Regions from separate parts of the Salipaludibacillus agaradhaerens genome, predicted to be linked through region 2. Evidence: predicted binding sites of a transcription regulator. Region 2 holds the regulator's gene; the other holds the start of a gene.
The links. Region 2 encodes LexA, which represses DNA repair genes until DNA is damaged. Its sites were predicted from a motif close to CGAACATATGTTCG; they were not measured.
Positions count from the first base shown of each region.

Region 1 (9,038 bases), 3.6 Mb from region 2:
AAGCAGCTGTTAAACAGGCAAAGCGGATTAGTGAGGCATTATTTGGCGGCGGTGATTTAAAAGAGTTAACGGGTGAAGAAGTGCTGCAAGGTTTTAAGGATGTACCATCTTATGACATGCCAGAACCTGAAAAAAGTCTGGTTGATTTGCTAGTGGATGCAGGGATTTCACCATCTAAACGTCAAGCACGTGAAGATATTAAGAATGGTGCCGTTTATATTAATGGTGATCGTTGCCAAGATATAGATAAGCAGATGGGGATGGATGATAAAATCGATGGTCAATTTACGATCATTCGTCGCGGAAAGAAAAAGTTTTATCTTATAAAATAATCGTTAACCAGATGTTTCGGCATCTGGTTTTTATTGTTTTTAAATTTTCCACTAACATGTAGAAGGCATCGGTACAAACACCTACCTCGTTTGCTGTTCATATAATGTGGAGAAGGAGGTGAGCGGATGAGAAATCTTTACTGGGGGGTGGACTCTGCCACAGATGTTGATCAAGCATTGTACGCGTGTGTAGTAGCTAATTTTGGCCAGCCGGATTTTTGGGGCAGATATTTGACAACTGTTCCGAACGTTAATGAAGGGCTTACACGTGAGGAAATTGCATTTTTGCAAGGTGTGGGAATTAAATTGATGCCGATTTATAATGATTTTAGCGAAGCATTAGGCTATACACAAGGCAGGGTGGCAGCAAGGAACGCGATTTTTCACGCCCAAAGACTAGGAATAACAGGAGATATTTTTATTTTTGCCAACTTGGAAAATTTCTTTAATATCGATGCAGATTGGCTAATTGGCTGGGCGGATGCCTTTGTCGATAGCAGCTTCCGTCCGGGGTACTATAACGACCCGATCGAAGGGGATTTTAATGAAGCGTTTTGTGAGGCACAGGAACAAAGTGAAAATGTTAGGTTTCAAACAGTCTTGTGGAGTGCCGAACCTGAACCGGGCGTCACGACAAAAGCGAACACCCCTGTTTATAACCCAGAAGCTCCTGAGTGCGGGGGGAATGTGTGGGCCTGGCAATATGGTCGGGACGCCGCAGCTTGCCCGATAGATACCGTTCTTATGGAGGAACGGTTGTTTAATAGTCTGTTTTAGGATGCGAGTGGTCTATTCTTATATGGAGGAAGGGGGTGGTCCCGATAAGTGTGTACTTAGGAGACCATCCCTATTTGTCCTACCATGATTTTTTTATCACAGATAACCGTCCGTAAACCTTCCGTCTCAAAATAGAGAGGAGAGTGACATATTTAGACGAGAGAATACTCTGTTCGACTCACGGGCGTAGATACAATGTTAGTGATGGCATGAGGTATGAAGGTTAGGTTTATTTTGGGGTATCAGATTAAGAGCCCGATCTTAGAAATAGGCGGAAAAAACTCTCTTAAATAGTCATTAGCCATGATAATAGCTTAAATAGACGGAGAGATTCCGCTAATGACCGGGAAAATCTTAGAAATGGGTCGTTTTGCTTTGCACAACCGGAAAAATTCCTCTTATATTCCACAAAATGAGCCCTCTTCTGCATCTAATCGGAAAATATCCGCTTATTTTACTTTCACTAATGAACTAAATTATTGACAAGATTTTTTTAAGGGTAGAGAGAAGCCGGTTTATAAAAAAGGTTGAGACCTCATTTAAACCGAGTTTTTTATTAAAGGTCAAAGAATGACAAGCCACCTATTAGATTTCATTTGTCTGTTTTGTCACTAATGTTCTTTAAAGTTATGGTATGCAAAGAATAAATCCTTTAAGTCAGGTGGTATCCCGACAAAAGCTCCCTATTTTGGCTCTAAACAACCAGAATCATTAAACTGAAAATTATGACATTATTATAGCCTCTCGATCACTTTAATCAAGTTAATTTTTATCCACTTATCATTAATTTTAACCTGTTTAAGCTGTGTATCTATTTTATCAATAATCCCGATTACATCCGTATAATAGCCTTCATGCCAGTGTGTTAGTTTAACTTCTAATGTATATCTCATGGAGTCAAAGGCGATGTGGCCCATGTCCGTTAGTTCATCCTCAGTTAAATGAGGTTTAGGATCCTCGGCTTTTTCAAGATCGTACTCCCTTAAAGCTTGAATGTGTTCCGGCAACATCATTCGGCTCCCTTCCCACATTAAATTACCTCTTCGTAAAAATATGTCCTCGTGTTTTTTCATGGTGTCACCTCTTTATAACCAAATTACAAACAAACGTTCGTATTGTCAACTGGTTATTGTTACCTATATAAGAGGTGTATGAAATAGGAATTAAAAGGAAAGGCGAAAAGGCGCCTATTTTCGTAAAAAAACGAGTGATTAACAGCATATCCCGTGAAAGAATGCTAGTTTAGTGTAAGATATAAGCCACATTCTAGTTTGGGGAGCAGTAGATTACGGTGCTAAATATATAGTGGTTTAATGCTTTCTACATGTTTTTTTAGTGAATTATTATTGAGCTATGTATTCGTATTTAAAAACATGTGTCATTATTTCTTATAAAAAGTAATCACTTAAAGTAAAACAGCACTTTCGCCTAGTTTTCATGGGTTTGTCGTCCGTATAAATGGAAATGAAACTAATTTTTTCCTTTATTCAGGGTAAAATGAGAACAAAAGAATGTAGTTATTTCTTTATCTAATTTTTGATTCATTCTTGGGATAAAATAACCCATTTTTAAAATGGAGATTTGAAGATAGTAATAGTGATTGTCCTAGAAAAAAGAAGAGCTATAGAGAAAAGACAGAAGGCAGGGGTAGTATTGAAATATTTTTCGGGAAAGGTTTAATAGTTGAAGTGGATGCCATCATAATAGTTTGCTATTCTATGTAGGAAAATGACCATATATGGATACAGTATCATAAGTGCTATGACTTTTTACTAATAAAGAAAGACGATAGGTATATTCTTGAAATTGACTAAAAAAAAATTGTTCTATACAATGAATTCCGTTACATATTTTGCAAAAAAGAGGGTGATGGTGCTACATATACTCCTTAAAAAGTGCAGACTAAAACGATTTCGTTGCAGTATGAAAAGTTAAACCATTACAAGGAGGAAAATATGAAAAAGATAACTACTATTTTTGTCGTATTGCTTATGACAGTGGCGTTGTTCAGTATAGGAAACACGACTGCTGCTGATAATGATTCAGTTGTAGAAGAACATGGGCAATTAAGTATTAGTAACGGTGAATTAGTCAATGAACGAGGCGAACAAGTTCAGTTAAAAGGGATGAGTTCCCATGGTTTGCAATGGTACGGTCAATTTGTAAACTATGAAAGTATGAAATGGCTAAGAGATGATTGGGGAATAAATGTATTCCGAGCAGCAATGTATACCTCTTCAGGAGGATATATTGATGATCCATCAGTAAAGGAAAAAGTAAAAGAGGCTGTTGAAGCTGCGATAGACCTTGATATATATGTGATCATTGATTGGCATATCCTTTCAGACAATGACCCAAATATATATAAAGAAGAAGCGAAGGATTTCTTTGATGAAATGTCAGAGTTGTATGGAGACTATCCGAATGTGATATACGAAATTGCAAATGAACCGAATGGTAGTGATGTTACGTGGGACAATCAAATAAAACCGTATGCAGAGGAAGTCATTCCGGTTATTCGTAACAATGACCCTAATAACATTATTATTGTAGGTACAGGTACATGGAGTCAGGATGTCCATCATGCAGCTGATAATCAGCTTGCAGATCCTAACGTCATGTATGCATTTCATTTTTATGCAGGGACACATGGTCAAAATTTACGAGACCAAGTAGATTATGCATTAGATCAAGGAGCAGCGATATTTGTTAGTGAATGGGGAACAAGTGCAGCTACAGGTGATGGTGGCGTGTTTTTAGATGAAGCACAAGTGTGGATTGACTTTATGGATGAAAGAAATTTAAGCTGGGCCAACTGGTCTCTAACGCATAAAGATGAGTCATCTGCAGCGTTAATGCCAGGTGCAAATCCAACTGGTGGTTGGACAGAGGCTGAACTATCTCCATCTGGTACATTTGTGAGGGAAAAAATAAGAGAATCAGCATCTATTCCGCCAAGCGATCCAACACCGCCATCTGATCCAGGAGAACCGGATCCAACGCCCCCAAGTGATCCAGGAGAGTATCCAGCATGGGATCCAAATCAAATTTACACAAATGAAATTGTGTACCATAACGGCCAGCTATGGCAAGCAAAATGGTGGACACAAAATCAAGAGCCAGGTGACCCGTACGGTCCGTGGGAACCACTCAAATCTGATCCAGATTCAGGAGAACCGGATCCAACGCCCCCAAGTGATCCAGGAGAAAATCCAGCATGGGACCCAACGCAAATTTACACAGATGAAATTGTGTACCATAACGGCCAGCTATGGCAAGCAAAATGGTGGACACAAAATCAAGAGCCAGGTGACCCATACGGTCCGTGGGAACCACTCAATTAAACAATATAATTGATAAAAATTTACTAATCAGATAATGAGAATGCCAATAGTCTAAATTTGAAGATTGGCATTCTCATTTTACAATTAATTAATTTAATCATTGAAAATATTTAAGAACGAATTTGATAATATCCAAGGTACCATACTTAATTGGTGGTACTTTTTTCTGTACTTATAGCTGCCATTTCCCGAAAAAGCGGTCGAAAACTGGTGTGTTTTTCTGCATAATATTATAAATGTCAAAACATAAGAAAAAGCCTTGAAACATTGATATAACAACGTTTCTAAGGCTTTTCTGTATTTCTTATTCAGTGTATGCCAATTAACGAGAGTACCACTCAACGATAAGTTGTTCGTTAATTTCAGCTGGAAGCTCAGAACGCTCAGGTAAACGAGTGAACGTACCTTCGAGCTTATCTGCATCAAATTCAACGTAAGCAGGCGTAAAGTCGTTAACTTCAACAGCTGCTTTGACGATATCAAGATTACGTGATTTTTCACGCAAACCGATAGTTTGACCAGGTGTTACACGGTAAGATGGAATATCTACGCGTCCACCATCTACAGTGATATGGCCATGGTTAACTAATTGACGTGCTTGACGACGTGTGCGGGCAAGTCCTAAACGATAAACAAGGTTATCAAGACGGGATTCAAGTAAAACCATGAAGTTTTCACCGTGAATACCAGACTGTTTACCGGCTTGTTCGAAAAGACGTTGGAATTGGCGTTCGTTCATGCCGTACATGTGACGAAGTTTTTGCTTCTCTTGAAGCTGAAGGCCGTATTCCGTTAATTTTTTACGTTGGTTAGGGCCGTGTTGTCCTGGGCCATAAGGACGTTTTTGAAGTTCTTTTCCAGTTCCACTTAATGAGATACCAAGGCGGCGGGAAATCTTCCAGCTTGGTCCAGTATATCGAGCCATAATATAGCTCCTCCTTTAATATAGAAAGTGTTGTGAAATAAATAACAGTAGTAATCCCGTTCATACCGTCATTTCATTTTAGGCACCTTCGCCTCGACAGCTAGAGGTTACACAATACCCCTCGCACAAATAGCGGGAATGGAATGAACAACATGACGTTTACTTTGGCTGTCTTATTTGCACAAAGTACAGTGTATAATTTTTTGGCTTATAAGTCAAGGGAGAGAACGACTATGTCAAACAATCATTTTGTTTTGCCTATTTGATAATGCTTACATGGAGAAATCATTGTATGGATCAAAAAAAGTAATAGTTACAACTAGTAAAATAGAACGATTTTCATGTATAATGGATCATATACTAAAGTTTCATTTACGAACTTTATCAACGTAAGAGAGAAGGGGAAGCTATGATTACAGGGGAAAGATCGCTAAATTTTTCGACTATCTTTGAGACCGTCTTTCAGGACGATTGTCTCATTCCGGAAAAATATAAGCCAGCCATCTTTTTTTTAGCAGAAAATAATGGAGAAGTCAAAGTGTCAAAACAAACAGGGGATGTCCCCTTTATTATGACTGATTCATTTTCACATATGTCCCCTGATTGCTTTCGTGTCCCAGAAGCAGATTATATTATCATGACAGTAGATATGGCTATCCATAATAATGACTATAGTTGGCAGGGGTTATTTGGTGCCTTTTTTAAAAAAGATGCTAGAAAATTAGGAGAAGTGAAAGCTTACTTGAACGGCTTAAAGCCGTCGATTCATTTGGCGGCGGCAATGAACAAAGAAAATGTTCCGACTGCACGTTCTTTGCATACCTTTAATGTGCATGACAAGATTGCACACATGCTTAAAGAGACACATTATACCGATGAATTAAATGTATTTACAGATGTTTTTGCCCACCAGTTAAAAGATTATGTATCGAAAGAGGACGACGTGGCTGTCTTACTTAAAGATCCTTTTAGCTCCTATTATGTGTTAGAGGCTTCTACAAATGCCGCTTTGACTGATCAGAAAAGTCAATATACGATCGAGCAAATGACGCTGGCAGGTTTGCTTCAGTCTTCTGATAAAATGGGGGCTTATATTATTGAAAAAAAGGATGTCCCCTATTCGCTCTTTCGCGCATTATGGGCATATAATGATTTTTACATCATGCCGATTTTCTATAAGGCGGATTGCATTGGTATGATTATGGTTCTCACTTCACATGGGGAATGCAATCGGACGCACAATGGAGAAATGCTAAAGCTGACGTCAGATTTAGGTGCTTGGTTCAATAAGCTGATTCACGCTAAGCAAATGAGTGTAGAAAAGATAAGGAAAGATTTGTTACTAAAGGTTACTAGAAAATTTTATAGCTCTAAGGATGTAGGTGAGATTCTCGGTGAAATCGTGGAATCCCTACGCGAAGCTTACCCTGGGTGTAAGGTGAACTTAATGCTCTCGAACGAATGGGATGTTGCAGAAACACTTCCTGTTCAAATGCTAGATTTACAAGATTCGGTAGATGAAACGGCAGCTAAAGCGTATGTGACTGGAGAGCTCATCGTAACAGATACGACTATTAACGGGAAAACGATTCTTACTGTTCCGTTAAAGGGGCGCCAAGGGGTATATGGTGTTTTTGAAATGGAAATGGCTGTTTCGCAAATTTTCACTCACAGTGAATTGGAGTTTATTCAAGTTCTTGCGGATACAGGAGGAAATGCTATTGAGAATGCAGAGTTATATCAACAATCACGTCAGTATATAGAAGATCTTCAATTAATTAACCAGACCTCTCATCTCATTAACTCCAATTTGAAGGTAAATGAAGCGGTTGATCTAATGATGAACAAGATTATCGAGGCGTTTAAAGCGGATGAAGCTGGATTCATTATGTTTGATGATCGTTGGACGTTTAAAGATGGTGGACGTACATGGAGGTACCCTTCTGAAGAATTATTTGAAAATAACGTAAAGATTGCTGATTTAGTTATGACTTTAAAAACAGGCAAACAGGAGGTATTTTTAGGCGACTGGTCTAAAAACGTAAAGAATCCACCATTTAAGTCCGTTATTGGTATTCCAATGGTGCATAACAGCCAAGTAATTGGTGGTGTACTAGTCTTCAAAAAAGATGCTTATGCATTTAGTTTCGACTCTTTTAAATTATGTCAGTCTCTTGTGCACCATTGTACACTAGCTTTTGTTAATGCGATTCTACATGAAGAAATGAAGGAACTTGTCGTTACAGATTATTTAACGAAACTCTATACGCGTGAATATATGGATGAAATTGTGACTCACTCTATGAAAAATGACGGCTATGGCGCGTTTATTTTACTTGATATTGATCATTTTAAATCCATCAATGACCGATTTGGGCATCAAGCAGGAGATGCTGTTATTATCCAGGTAGCAAAAGTGATTCAGTCCTACACGAAACAAGACCGCGATATTGGTGTTCGTTGGGGAGGCGAGGAACTAGCAGTTTATTTACCGAAAACCGATGCTACCCATGCAGGTGATGTAGCTGAGCGAATTCGAATTATCGTCAAAGAGGAAACGGAACCGAACGTAACCGTTTCGTGTGGTGTATCTAGTTGGGCTTCTGAAGAAGGGATACCATCGCTAACGAAATTATTTAACGATGCAGATAAAGCTTTATATAGAGCGAAAGAAACTGGAAGAGATAAAGTTGAATTCTTTCATGAAACCGATAATAACGTGGAAGAACTTTAATTTAGAAGAAAGATGACATATCAAATGTGCATCACTCTTTTATCCAGCTAGTTAATGTTATTTTAAAACGTGTGTAAAATAACAAAAACGCTGAAAGGACAAGTGTCCTAAACGGCGTTTTTGTTTACGTATTTATTCAAATATGAGAGGACAATACTTTAACAAATTGCTGTAAGCCTTGTTCGTCCTCTTCTGAAAAACGTCCTTTTGACGGGCTATCGATATCTAGGACGCCTAGAAGTTCTCCATTCTTTAAAAAGGGGACCACAATTTCAGAATTTGAAGCGGCATCACACGCTATATGGCCAGGAAAGGCGTGAACGTCTTCAACACGCATCGTTCTTTTTTCTTTAGCGGCTGTACCACAAACCCCTTTGCCATAAGCGATTCTAACACAAGCTGGTAACCCTTGGAAGGGACCTAAAACAAGCTCACCTTGTTTCCATAGATAAAAACCTACCCAATTAACATCGGTTAAAAATTGATTTAAGAGGGCTGATGCGTTGCTTAAATTGGCAACTTGGTCCTTTTCTCCTTCTAATAATGCATCGAGCTGTTTAGCGAGGAGGTCATATTTAGCTGTTAAAGATCCTTCGTATGTTTTTGGTTGAAACAATGGTCTCATTCCTTTCAAAAGCTTTTGAAAATTATAACACAACTCGTTATCCAATGGAGAATTAAAAGTGTTTTTGTCGAGTATTCTTTGCAGGAAATTGTCTTTCCGACAAGGAAATTATAAAGACTACCGAATTTCACTTGAGTGATCAAGGAGGTGCTATGCTAACATGAATAAAAAAGCCTCAAAGAATAAAGTGATGCAGGCTGCTATTGAATTGTTTAATGTTAAAGGGTTTAGTGGAACCTCGGTGCGAGATATCGCTTTTAAAGCAGAGGCGAATGTGGCGCTGATATCTTATTATTTCGGC
Region 1 is NZ_KV917378.1:3,974,581-3,983,618, forward strand. Features, by position in the region: gene tyrS (tyrosine--tRNA ligase) at 1-332, shown strand, start outside; gene BK581_RS18220 (glycoside hydrolase domain-containing protein) at 459-1,109, shown strand; gene BK581_RS18225 (YolD-like family protein) at 1,844-2,182, opposite strand; gene BK581_RS18230 (cellulase family glycosylhydrolase) at 3,065-4,453, shown strand; gene rpsD (30S ribosomal protein S4) at 4,776-5,378, opposite strand; gene BK581_RS18240 (diguanylate cyclase domain-containing protein) at 5,788-8,112, shown strand; gene BK581_RS18245 (GAF domain-containing protein) at 8,249-8,728, opposite strand; gene refZ (forespore capture DNA-binding protein RefZ) at 8,898-9,038, shown strand, end outside.
Region 1: a site for LexA is predicted at 2,209-2,222, ahead of BK581_RS18225 (YolD-like family protein). Genes of this name have one in related genera too.

Region 2 (9,038 bases):
TTTATCTGGTCAGGTCGTTTTTCTTTAAATAAGCTTAGTTGTATAGAGTCGTCACTGACTAAGTTTGTAAGTGACACATGCAAACGTCTAATGGGTTGCCCATCCCAAAAGGTTTCAAAAAGTTCACAGGCGAAACGATATGTTTCTAATGTAATATTTGTAGGGTCAGGGATCGTGATTTGCCGATGAAATCCTGTTTTGATGTGATAGGAAGAACCAGTCACTCCAAGAGTTATAGTCTGTCCCATGACGTGAGCGTGCCTCGCTCGGCGACATACTTCTTCACAAAGTTCTAACAATACAACTTTAATATCTGTTATCTCGTGATAATCACGAGGGAGGGTCATCCCGTTACCGATCCCTTTTTGTCCGTCAGTAGTCGACAGAGAGACTGGAGAATAGTCAATACCATGAGCATTCATCCAAAGAACTTGACCATGAATTCCCCACTCTTTTTTTATTTTAGCTACGTCTGTAAGCGCTAAGTCACCGATTGTACGGATGGCACGACGCTGTAAATGACGAACCATCTTACTGCCCGCACGAAAGAGTTTTTCGATTGGCAGGGGCCATAGAACGTTTTCGATCTCGTCTTTTTTTAAATGAAAAATGCCGTTCGGTTTATGTTTAGAAAAAGTGTCACATGCCATTTTTGCCAACACTTTATTTTCACCAATCCCGACTCTAGCAAAGACTCGTAGCTTTAAATAAATCTCATGTTGAATATGGCGAGCGATATCTTCAGGGGTACCAAAGAGTTTTTGAGAATAGGTCACATCCATGAATTGTTCATCGATGCTATATGGTTCTACAAGATCCGTTATACTTTTAAGGATATCTGTAATAGCTAGGGAATTATCAATATATTCTTGCATATGAGGAGGGACAGAGATGAGATTAGGGCATTTTTCTCGTGCTTCCCATAGTCGTTCACCGTTTTTAATTCCTGCCTGCTTAGCAAGGGGGCAGGCTGCTAAAATAACGCCAGAACGCCTTTCTGGATCCCCGGAGACGACGAGAGGCTGATTTAAATGATGATAATATTTCGCCTTTTCTACAGACGCAAAAAAAGATTGCATATCAACTAAAAAAATGACTTTTTTCATGATGTAATTCCTCCTTAAGCACTAGAATACAAAATGGAGGAGACAAAAACAAGAACATTTGTTCTTTTCCCATAAAAAAGAAACACGAGCATAGCCCGTGTATGAATTAGTGCAGTGTACGAAATACACCGATAACTTTTCCTAAAATATGCACATTGTTAAGAATAATAGGATCAAGAGTAGCATTTTCGGGCTGCAAACGAATATGGTTTTCTTCCTTGAAGAAACGTTTTACAGTGGCTTCCTCTTCCTCAGTCATGGCGACGACAATATCACCGTTATTCGCATAGCTTTGCTGCCTAACTACCACATAATCACCGTCAAAAATCCCAGCTTCTATCATAGAGTCTCCTGATATCTCCAAAATGAAAGAATGTTCATCTTGAACAAAGCTCGCAGGCATCGGTAAATATTCTTCAACATTTTCAATGGCGGTAATCGGCTGACCGGCTGTGACTTTCCCGATAACAGGAATATGAACGGAGAGGGTTTTTGAGACTGACCCAGTATTATCTTCTAAGCCGATCACTTCAATGGCACGGGGTTTAGTCGGATCACGTCGAATATACCCTTTTTTCTCAAGCCGTGAGAGATGCCCATGCACAGTAGAACTGGAGGCAAGTCCAACGGCCTCCCCAATTTCTCGCACAGAAGGTGGGTATCCTTTATCTTTTACTTCTGCTCTAATGAATTCGAGGATCGCTTGCTGACGTGGAGATAATTTTGACATGTAAAACACCTCTTTATATATATTTAAGCTTGTACTAATATCGGATTCGTGTGCATATACATAACCTGACCTTTCGATAACACAGGGATATTATACCATGAGAACACAAGTTGCGCAAACGAACGTTCTCTTTTTTTCTTGACACGAACATTCGTTCCGTTTATGATAAGGGAACAAACATTCTTATTCGAGGTGAGAGTTATGACATACTATCGATTCTTTAAGAAATATGTGGACGGATCTGTTGCTATTTTAATGTTATCTGCTCTTTTATTCTCATGGACATATTTTACGGAAGACGATGACGTACAGGGACGTGAGGAGCAATTTTTTATGACATCTAAATGGACTGTATCAGAAGGAGAGTCATTATGGATGATTGCTAGTTCCGCAGCGGAAGAGATGGAGATGACGATTGAAGAAGCATTAGTATGGATAAAAAATGAAAATGCATTAGACAATGAAGCGATATATCCAGGACAAAGCCTCGCGATCCCGGTGGAAATGAAAGGTGTTGCCTCAGAGTGAAAGGAATTATATACGCAAGAGTAAGTACTAATAAGGAAGCACAGACAACTTCTCTTATGAGACAAGTAGATGAGCTAAAGATGGCAGCGAAAGCGTGGGGAATTGACATTAAAGATATTGTTGAAGAACGGGCGAGCGGCTATGAAGCGGAACGAGATGGTATTCTCACTGTATTGGAGATCTTTAAAGAAGGAGCGGCTGATATTCTTCTCATTCAAGATGAAACACGGCTTGGGAGAGGGAATACCAAAATGGCACTTATTCATCAATTTAAAAAAATGAAGGTACCGATTTATTCAATTAAAGATGAAGGTGAATTAAGCTTGTCAGAAACAGACTCGATGATTTTAGACATCGTGTCTGTTGTGGAAGAATATCAACGCAAATTACATAACGCAAAAATTAAAAGAGGTATGAAAAAGGCTGTCGAAGCCGGCTATGCGCCTCAAAATAATTTGACACATTTAGGCCATGCCGCTGCGGGAAGAAAGCGAAAAAACGTGCCAATTGAAGAGATTGTTCGACTGAGAGAAACTGGTCTGACATTTCATGAAGTAGCAGCTATGCTTAGAGGATTCGGTTACGACATTTCGAAAGCGACCGCACACCGTCGTTATAAGGAATACGAGGCTCAGAGAAAACATTCATAATGAATATGAGTTGAAACATCCTCTATAGTTTAATAAGATAAATGAAACACTTACGACTTTGGAGGAATGAGAATGCTTAGTAAAGAAAAAATACAACGTATCAATGAGCTTGCACGGAAGGCGAAAAGTGACGGTTTAACGCTTAAAGAGCAGCAGGAACAGAAGGACCTTCGTCAGGAGTATTTAGGTAATGTACGCCAATCATTTAAAAACCAGTTAACGTCTGTGAAAGTAGTAGATAAAAAAGGAAATGACGTGACACCTGAAAAATTAAAAGAGGAGAAAAGAAAAAAAGGAAGTAATGGGCCCTTACATTAAATATTCTATGGGTGACGCTATATTCAAACGACCTACCCCATCGGAAAATCCGGTGAGGGATCTTTTGTATTGAAAGCGCTGTTAAAACGTGGCTATTTTAAGACACTTTGCTTAAGAAGTCACTTTTATCTATTGAAAACGGTTGTCTAACCTCTCCAGAAAGTATATGATATGTATGAGAAAAAGTGACCATTATATTAACAGAAAAGAGGCTGATTTTTTCATGGGTACTAATATTGACCACTTATCAATTGCAACGATAAGAACACTATCGATAGACGGTGTTGAGAAAGCACAATCAGGCCACCCGGGAATGCCGATGGGGGCTGCACCTATGGCTTACAAGCTGTTCTCACAATTTATGCAGCATAATCCCACAAATCCAGATTGGTTTAACCGAGACCGATTTGTTTTGTCAGCAGGGCACGGCTCAATGTTGCTTTATAGTCTGCTTCATCTTCATGGTTATGATGTGACAATCGATGACTTGAAAAATTTCAGGCAATGGGGAAGCCGTACACCAGGGCATCCTGAAGTAGGAGATACCCCAGGAGTAGAGGCAACAACAGGACCTCTTGGACAAGGTGTGGCTATGGCGGTTGGGTTTGCTATGGCAGAAAGAAAACTTGCTGCTACTTACAATCGCGATCACTACAATGTCGTTGACCACTATACATATAGTATCTGCGGAGACGGGGATTTAATGGAAGGTGTGTCGGCGGAAGCAGCCTCACTCGCTGGTCATTTAAAACTTGGAAAACTCGTTGTTCTTTATGATTCCAATGATATCTCCCTTGATGGTGAGTTGCACCAGTCATTCTCTGAAAATGTGGAAGATCGCTTTAAAGCATACGGCTGGCAAGTGATTCGTGTGGAAGATGGAAATGACTTGAATGAGATTTCGGCAGCGATTGAATCAGCTAAAGCAGATGAGCGTCCAACATTAATCGAAGTAAAGACCGTCATTGGATACGGTTCACCTAATAAAGGTGGTAAATCAGCATCTCACGGCGCACCACTAGGCGGAGATGAAGTAAAAATGACGAAAGAAGCCTATAAATGGACGTTCGAAGAAGACTTTTACGTACCAGATGAAGTAAGGGAGCATTATAAGCAACTTGCAGAAAAAGGACAAGCAGAAGAAGAAAAGTGGCACGATCTCTTTGCAGAATACAAAAAAGCTTATCCAGAGCTTGGTGAAGAGTTGGAAACAGCGATTAAAGGAGAGCTTCCTGCTAACTGGGATAAGGCTATTCCTGTCTATGAAGAAGGAGATAAGCCTGCTACAAGAGCTTCAGGAGGAGAAGTCTTAAACGCCATTGCTCAACAGGTTCCTAGCTTATTTGGTGGATCAGCAGACTTGGCTTCTTCAAATAAAACAATGCTAAATGGGGAAGAAGATTTTAGTCGAGATAACTATAGTGGCCGAAATGTGTGGTTTGGTGTACGTGAGTTTGCTATGGCGGCTGCGGCCAATGGGATGGCACTTCACGGTGGAATTAGGCCGTATGTCGCTACATTCTTCGTATTCTCGGATTACTTACGCCCAGCTTTACGTCTATCTTCTATTATGAAGGTACCGGTCACATATGTCTTTACACATGATAGTATTGCTGTCGGAGAAGATGGCCCTACACATGAGCCGGTAGAACAGCTAGCAGCTTTAAGAGCGATGCCTGGCATATCAATTATCCGTCCAGCAGATGGAAATGAAGTGGCTGCCGCTTGGAAAGCTGCACTTGAGAGTACAGATGAACCTACAGCACTTGTCTTAACAAGACAAGGTTTGCCTACATTGCCATCAACGAAAGAAAAAGCGTATGAGGGTGTTAAAAAGGGTGCATATGTTGTATCTGAAGCGAATGGCGATGCAAATGGACTGTTACTGGCTAGTGGTTCAGAAGTAGCGTTAGCTGTAGAGGCCCAACAAGCTCTTGAAAAAGAAGGGATCTTTGTCTCTGTCGTCAGTATGCCAAGCTGGGATCGCTTCGAAAAACAATCAGCTGAGTATAAAGAATCTGTATTGCCATCTCATCTGAAACGCCGTCTAGGTATTGAAATGGCGACTACTCTTGGTTGGGAAAGATATACTGGTGATGAAGGATCGGTTCTTGGAATTGACAAGTTCGGAGCCTCTGCACCAGGAGACCGCATTCTTCAAGAATATGGCTTTACTGTTGAAAATGTGGTGACTCGTTTTAAACAACTCTTAGAAAAATAATAGACAAAAATTACGTCAGAGGATTTCTTTGGCGTAATTTTTTTAGTTACAAGCTAGTTAGTTTAATATGATGTTTAATAAATGATAAAGAAAGATAGTAAATGTCAGTTATATTTTTTGATGAGTTTTTATTGTATTTAATTCAGTAGCCTATGTCCGGCAGTCCACCCACGGAATGGGCTACTGATGGATGATTGCCATCACTCTCTATGATTACGACTAGCTAATAGGTTAGGAAAGCAATGAATAAATGATTATAAGATGAATAATATATAAAAAGACAAACATTTAGACAAAACAAGTCAATAAGCATCACACATTGTGACAAATATTTGAGTAAATGTCTTTTATAATGAAAGTCAAGCAATTAGCGCGTAATTATAAGAGAGGTGAGTGTATGCGAAAGTATGAAATAGTTTTAATGAGAGAAGATGTGGCTCTCATGTATCGGGGGATGGAAAAGAAATTATTTCAGCTATTTAAAGAAAATCGCCTCGCTACAGGGCTATTAAAAACAATCACGCGATCGCAAATTAACTACATTACAAGAACAATTCCAGAGAAGCAAATTAATCAAGTTATTTATCATACTCTTTTTCACAATAAAGATTACAGTAACATAGGAAATAATCATCGCATTAATTTTAAAAGAGAACATAGTAATGCAACTTTAACAGTTACTCAGGATAAAATTTTGTTAGAGGCAGATGGCAATTTAGATGCTGAGACGTCCTTTTTTGAAATTCTTCGCCATTACCAACACTATTTTTTAGCGTTGAACTATAAGAACAATGAGTATGGCTGGTTGAGGCCGTTAAGAGCTTTGGATATTGTACAAAAATGAGTTAATCTCCCAACTTCTCTTTAAATATGAAAGCCTTTCATGTATAATAAATAGGGTTCAAACATTATGACGTTTTTAGTCGACAATTCAGCAGATTAGAGAAGGAGGGTCAACGCCGATGTGGGTAAATATTTTAATCGGTGTCATCGCTCTGTTAGCAGGAATCGCGCTTGGATTCTTTATCGCTAGACAGTACATGATGAATTATATGAAGAAAAATCCGCCAATCAACGAAAAAATGCTTCGAGTGATGATGATGCAAATGGGACAGAATCCATCGCAAAAGAAAATTAACCAAATGATGAAAGCGATGCAAGGTCAGACAGATAAAAAATAACAGCAGCACTCCTTTTTATAGGGGTGCTTTTTAATATGACTATTAAAGTTTGTTTTGTACTAAATAGACAGTTTTAAACATCATTAAGTGGCTGTATAATTTATAGAAGTGATAGTAAAAGGCACTTTTTACACGGGGAGTTATTCAAGAGAAGTTTTGAGGGACGCTTGCTAGGAAAAGTTGCTAAATAATTGCCTGTGAAATGATCATTTCATTTTCTCAAACATTATCCAAACACCGTGATACTCATGTGTTGTATTTCATCACGCATAGTTGAAAGTAAGGCGTAAACCTAACTAATATGAGTGTCTTGGTATCATGATATGAAAAAATAAGTTGTGATAGATATGATGGGTATGGATCCACCCTAGGTTATCGATCATTATCGAGGAGAGTGAGGCTATCCGTGCGTGTATTCATAGATTTAATGTGGTATTTCAAACAAGAAAAGTGGCGTTATGGGGCTGGCATCATCGTATTAGCGGTTGTATCTCTGCTATCCCTTATTCCCCCTTATGTAGTTGGTGTTATAGTCGACCATATTTCAGCAGGGACGTTGACACAAGACATTTTAACACGATGGATGCTTTTGTTAGTGGTTCTTGCTGCTATTATTTATGCTTTCCGTTATCTATGGCGAATTCTAATTTTTGGATCGGCGATAAAGCTTGCTAGGTTGTTACGTTACCGTCTCTATAGCCATTTTTCTAACATGTCGTCATCATTCTTTCGCCAGAGAAGAACGGGAGACCTCATGGCCCATGCTACGAATGATATTAGAGCCGTCGAACAAACAGCTGGCACCGGTGTCCTTACATTAGTGGATTCGATAACCATGGGGGGCTTCGTGATTATCACGATGGCAGCAACGATCAGCTGGAAACTTACGCTAATCGCTTTGCTTCCTATGCCGTTCATGGCTTTAGCTACAAGTCGTTATGGTTCTTTGCTTCACAAACGCTTTCTTAAAGCACAAGCGGCGTTTTCTTCTCTAAATGACAAAGTCCAAGAAAGTATGGCAGGAATAAGAGTCATTAAAACGCTTGGTTACGAAAAAGAAGATACAGAAGCTTTTAAAAAAGAAACGGCGAATGTAGTAGAAAAAAATATGGCTGTTGCTAAAGTGGATGCATTATTTGACCCCACTTCATCATTGATTATAGGTGTCTCTTATTTCTTGTCCATTTCATTTGGCGCTGTTTTTGTTGTAAATAATGACATTACAATTGGACAGCTTACTAGTTTTACTGTCTATCTTGGTTTGCTTATTTGGCCAATGCTAGCTTTTGGCTGGTTATTTAATATCGTGGAACGTGGAAGAGCTTCATACGACAGAGTGAAAGCACTATTAGCCGTCAAAAGTAATATTGATGATAAGAAGGGGGCTGATTCTGTACCACCAACTGGAGATATTACTTTTCAGATTGATTATTTTTCTTATGAGGAAGGTCAGCAAAAGCCGGTCTTAAAAGATATTAGTTTACATATTAAACGCGGAGAAACATTAGGGATAGCAGGGAAAACAGGAAGTGGAAAAACGACACTTGTTTCTTCACTTATGAGAGATTTTCAAGTAACAGGTGGTACTATTGCGTTTGCAAATAAACCGATAGACATGTATACCCTTGAAGCTATTCGTAAAACAGTGGTCTATGTCCCGCAAGATCACTTTTTATTTTCTGCATCAATTGCTGACAATATAAGTTTTGGAAAACCGGACGCCTCCTATCAAGAGATTATTGAGGTAGCAAAATTAGCATCCGTACATGATGACATTTTAGCATTAGAAAATGGATATGAGACGCTGGTAGGTGAACGAGGGGTCACGCTTTCAGGTGGGCAGAAACAACGTTTATCTATAGCGCGGGCATTATTAATGGATCCAGAAGTTCTCGTTCTTGATGACGCATTATCAGCTGTTGATGCAGAGACAGAGGAGACGATTTTAAGCCATTTACGAGAATTGCGTAATGAAAAAACAACCGTTATTACGGCACATAGATTGAGTGCTATTAAACATGCTGAACAGATCATTGTCATGGAAGAAGGGTCAATAATTGAACATGGAGACCATGCCAAGCTTATGGCGGAAGGTAATTGGTACTACACCATGTATAATCTACAGCAACTAGAATCATTAGTGGAAAAGGGAGGTGAAATGTATGAATGATCGACATAAACTACTAGTCGCTCCTTTGCCACAACGCGAGACATTTAAACGTCTTCTCAACTACGCGCACCCCCATTGGAAGTGGCTATTAGTTGCTTTTTTTCTATTAGCAGGTGGGACAGCGGCAGAACTAA
Region 2 is NZ_KV917378.1:351,167-360,204, forward strand. Features, by position in the region: gene BK581_RS01690 (DNA polymerase IV) at 1-1,109, opposite strand, end outside; gene lexA (transcriptional repressor LexA) at 1,213-1,836, opposite strand; gene yneA (cell division suppressor protein YneA) at 2,038-2,364, shown strand; gene BK581_RS01705 (YneB family resolvase-like protein) at 2,361-3,014, shown strand; gene BK581_RS01710 (DUF896 domain-containing protein) at 3,087-3,332, shown strand; gene tkt (transketolase) at 3,556-5,553, shown strand; gene sirA (sporulation inhibitor of replication protein SirA) at 5,951-6,397, shown strand; gene BK581_RS01725 (YneF family protein) at 6,516-6,734, shown strand; gene BK581_RS01730 (ABC transporter transmembrane domain-containing protein) at 7,141-8,904, shown strand; gene BK581_RS01735 (ABC transporter ATP-binding protein) at 8,897-9,038, shown strand, end outside.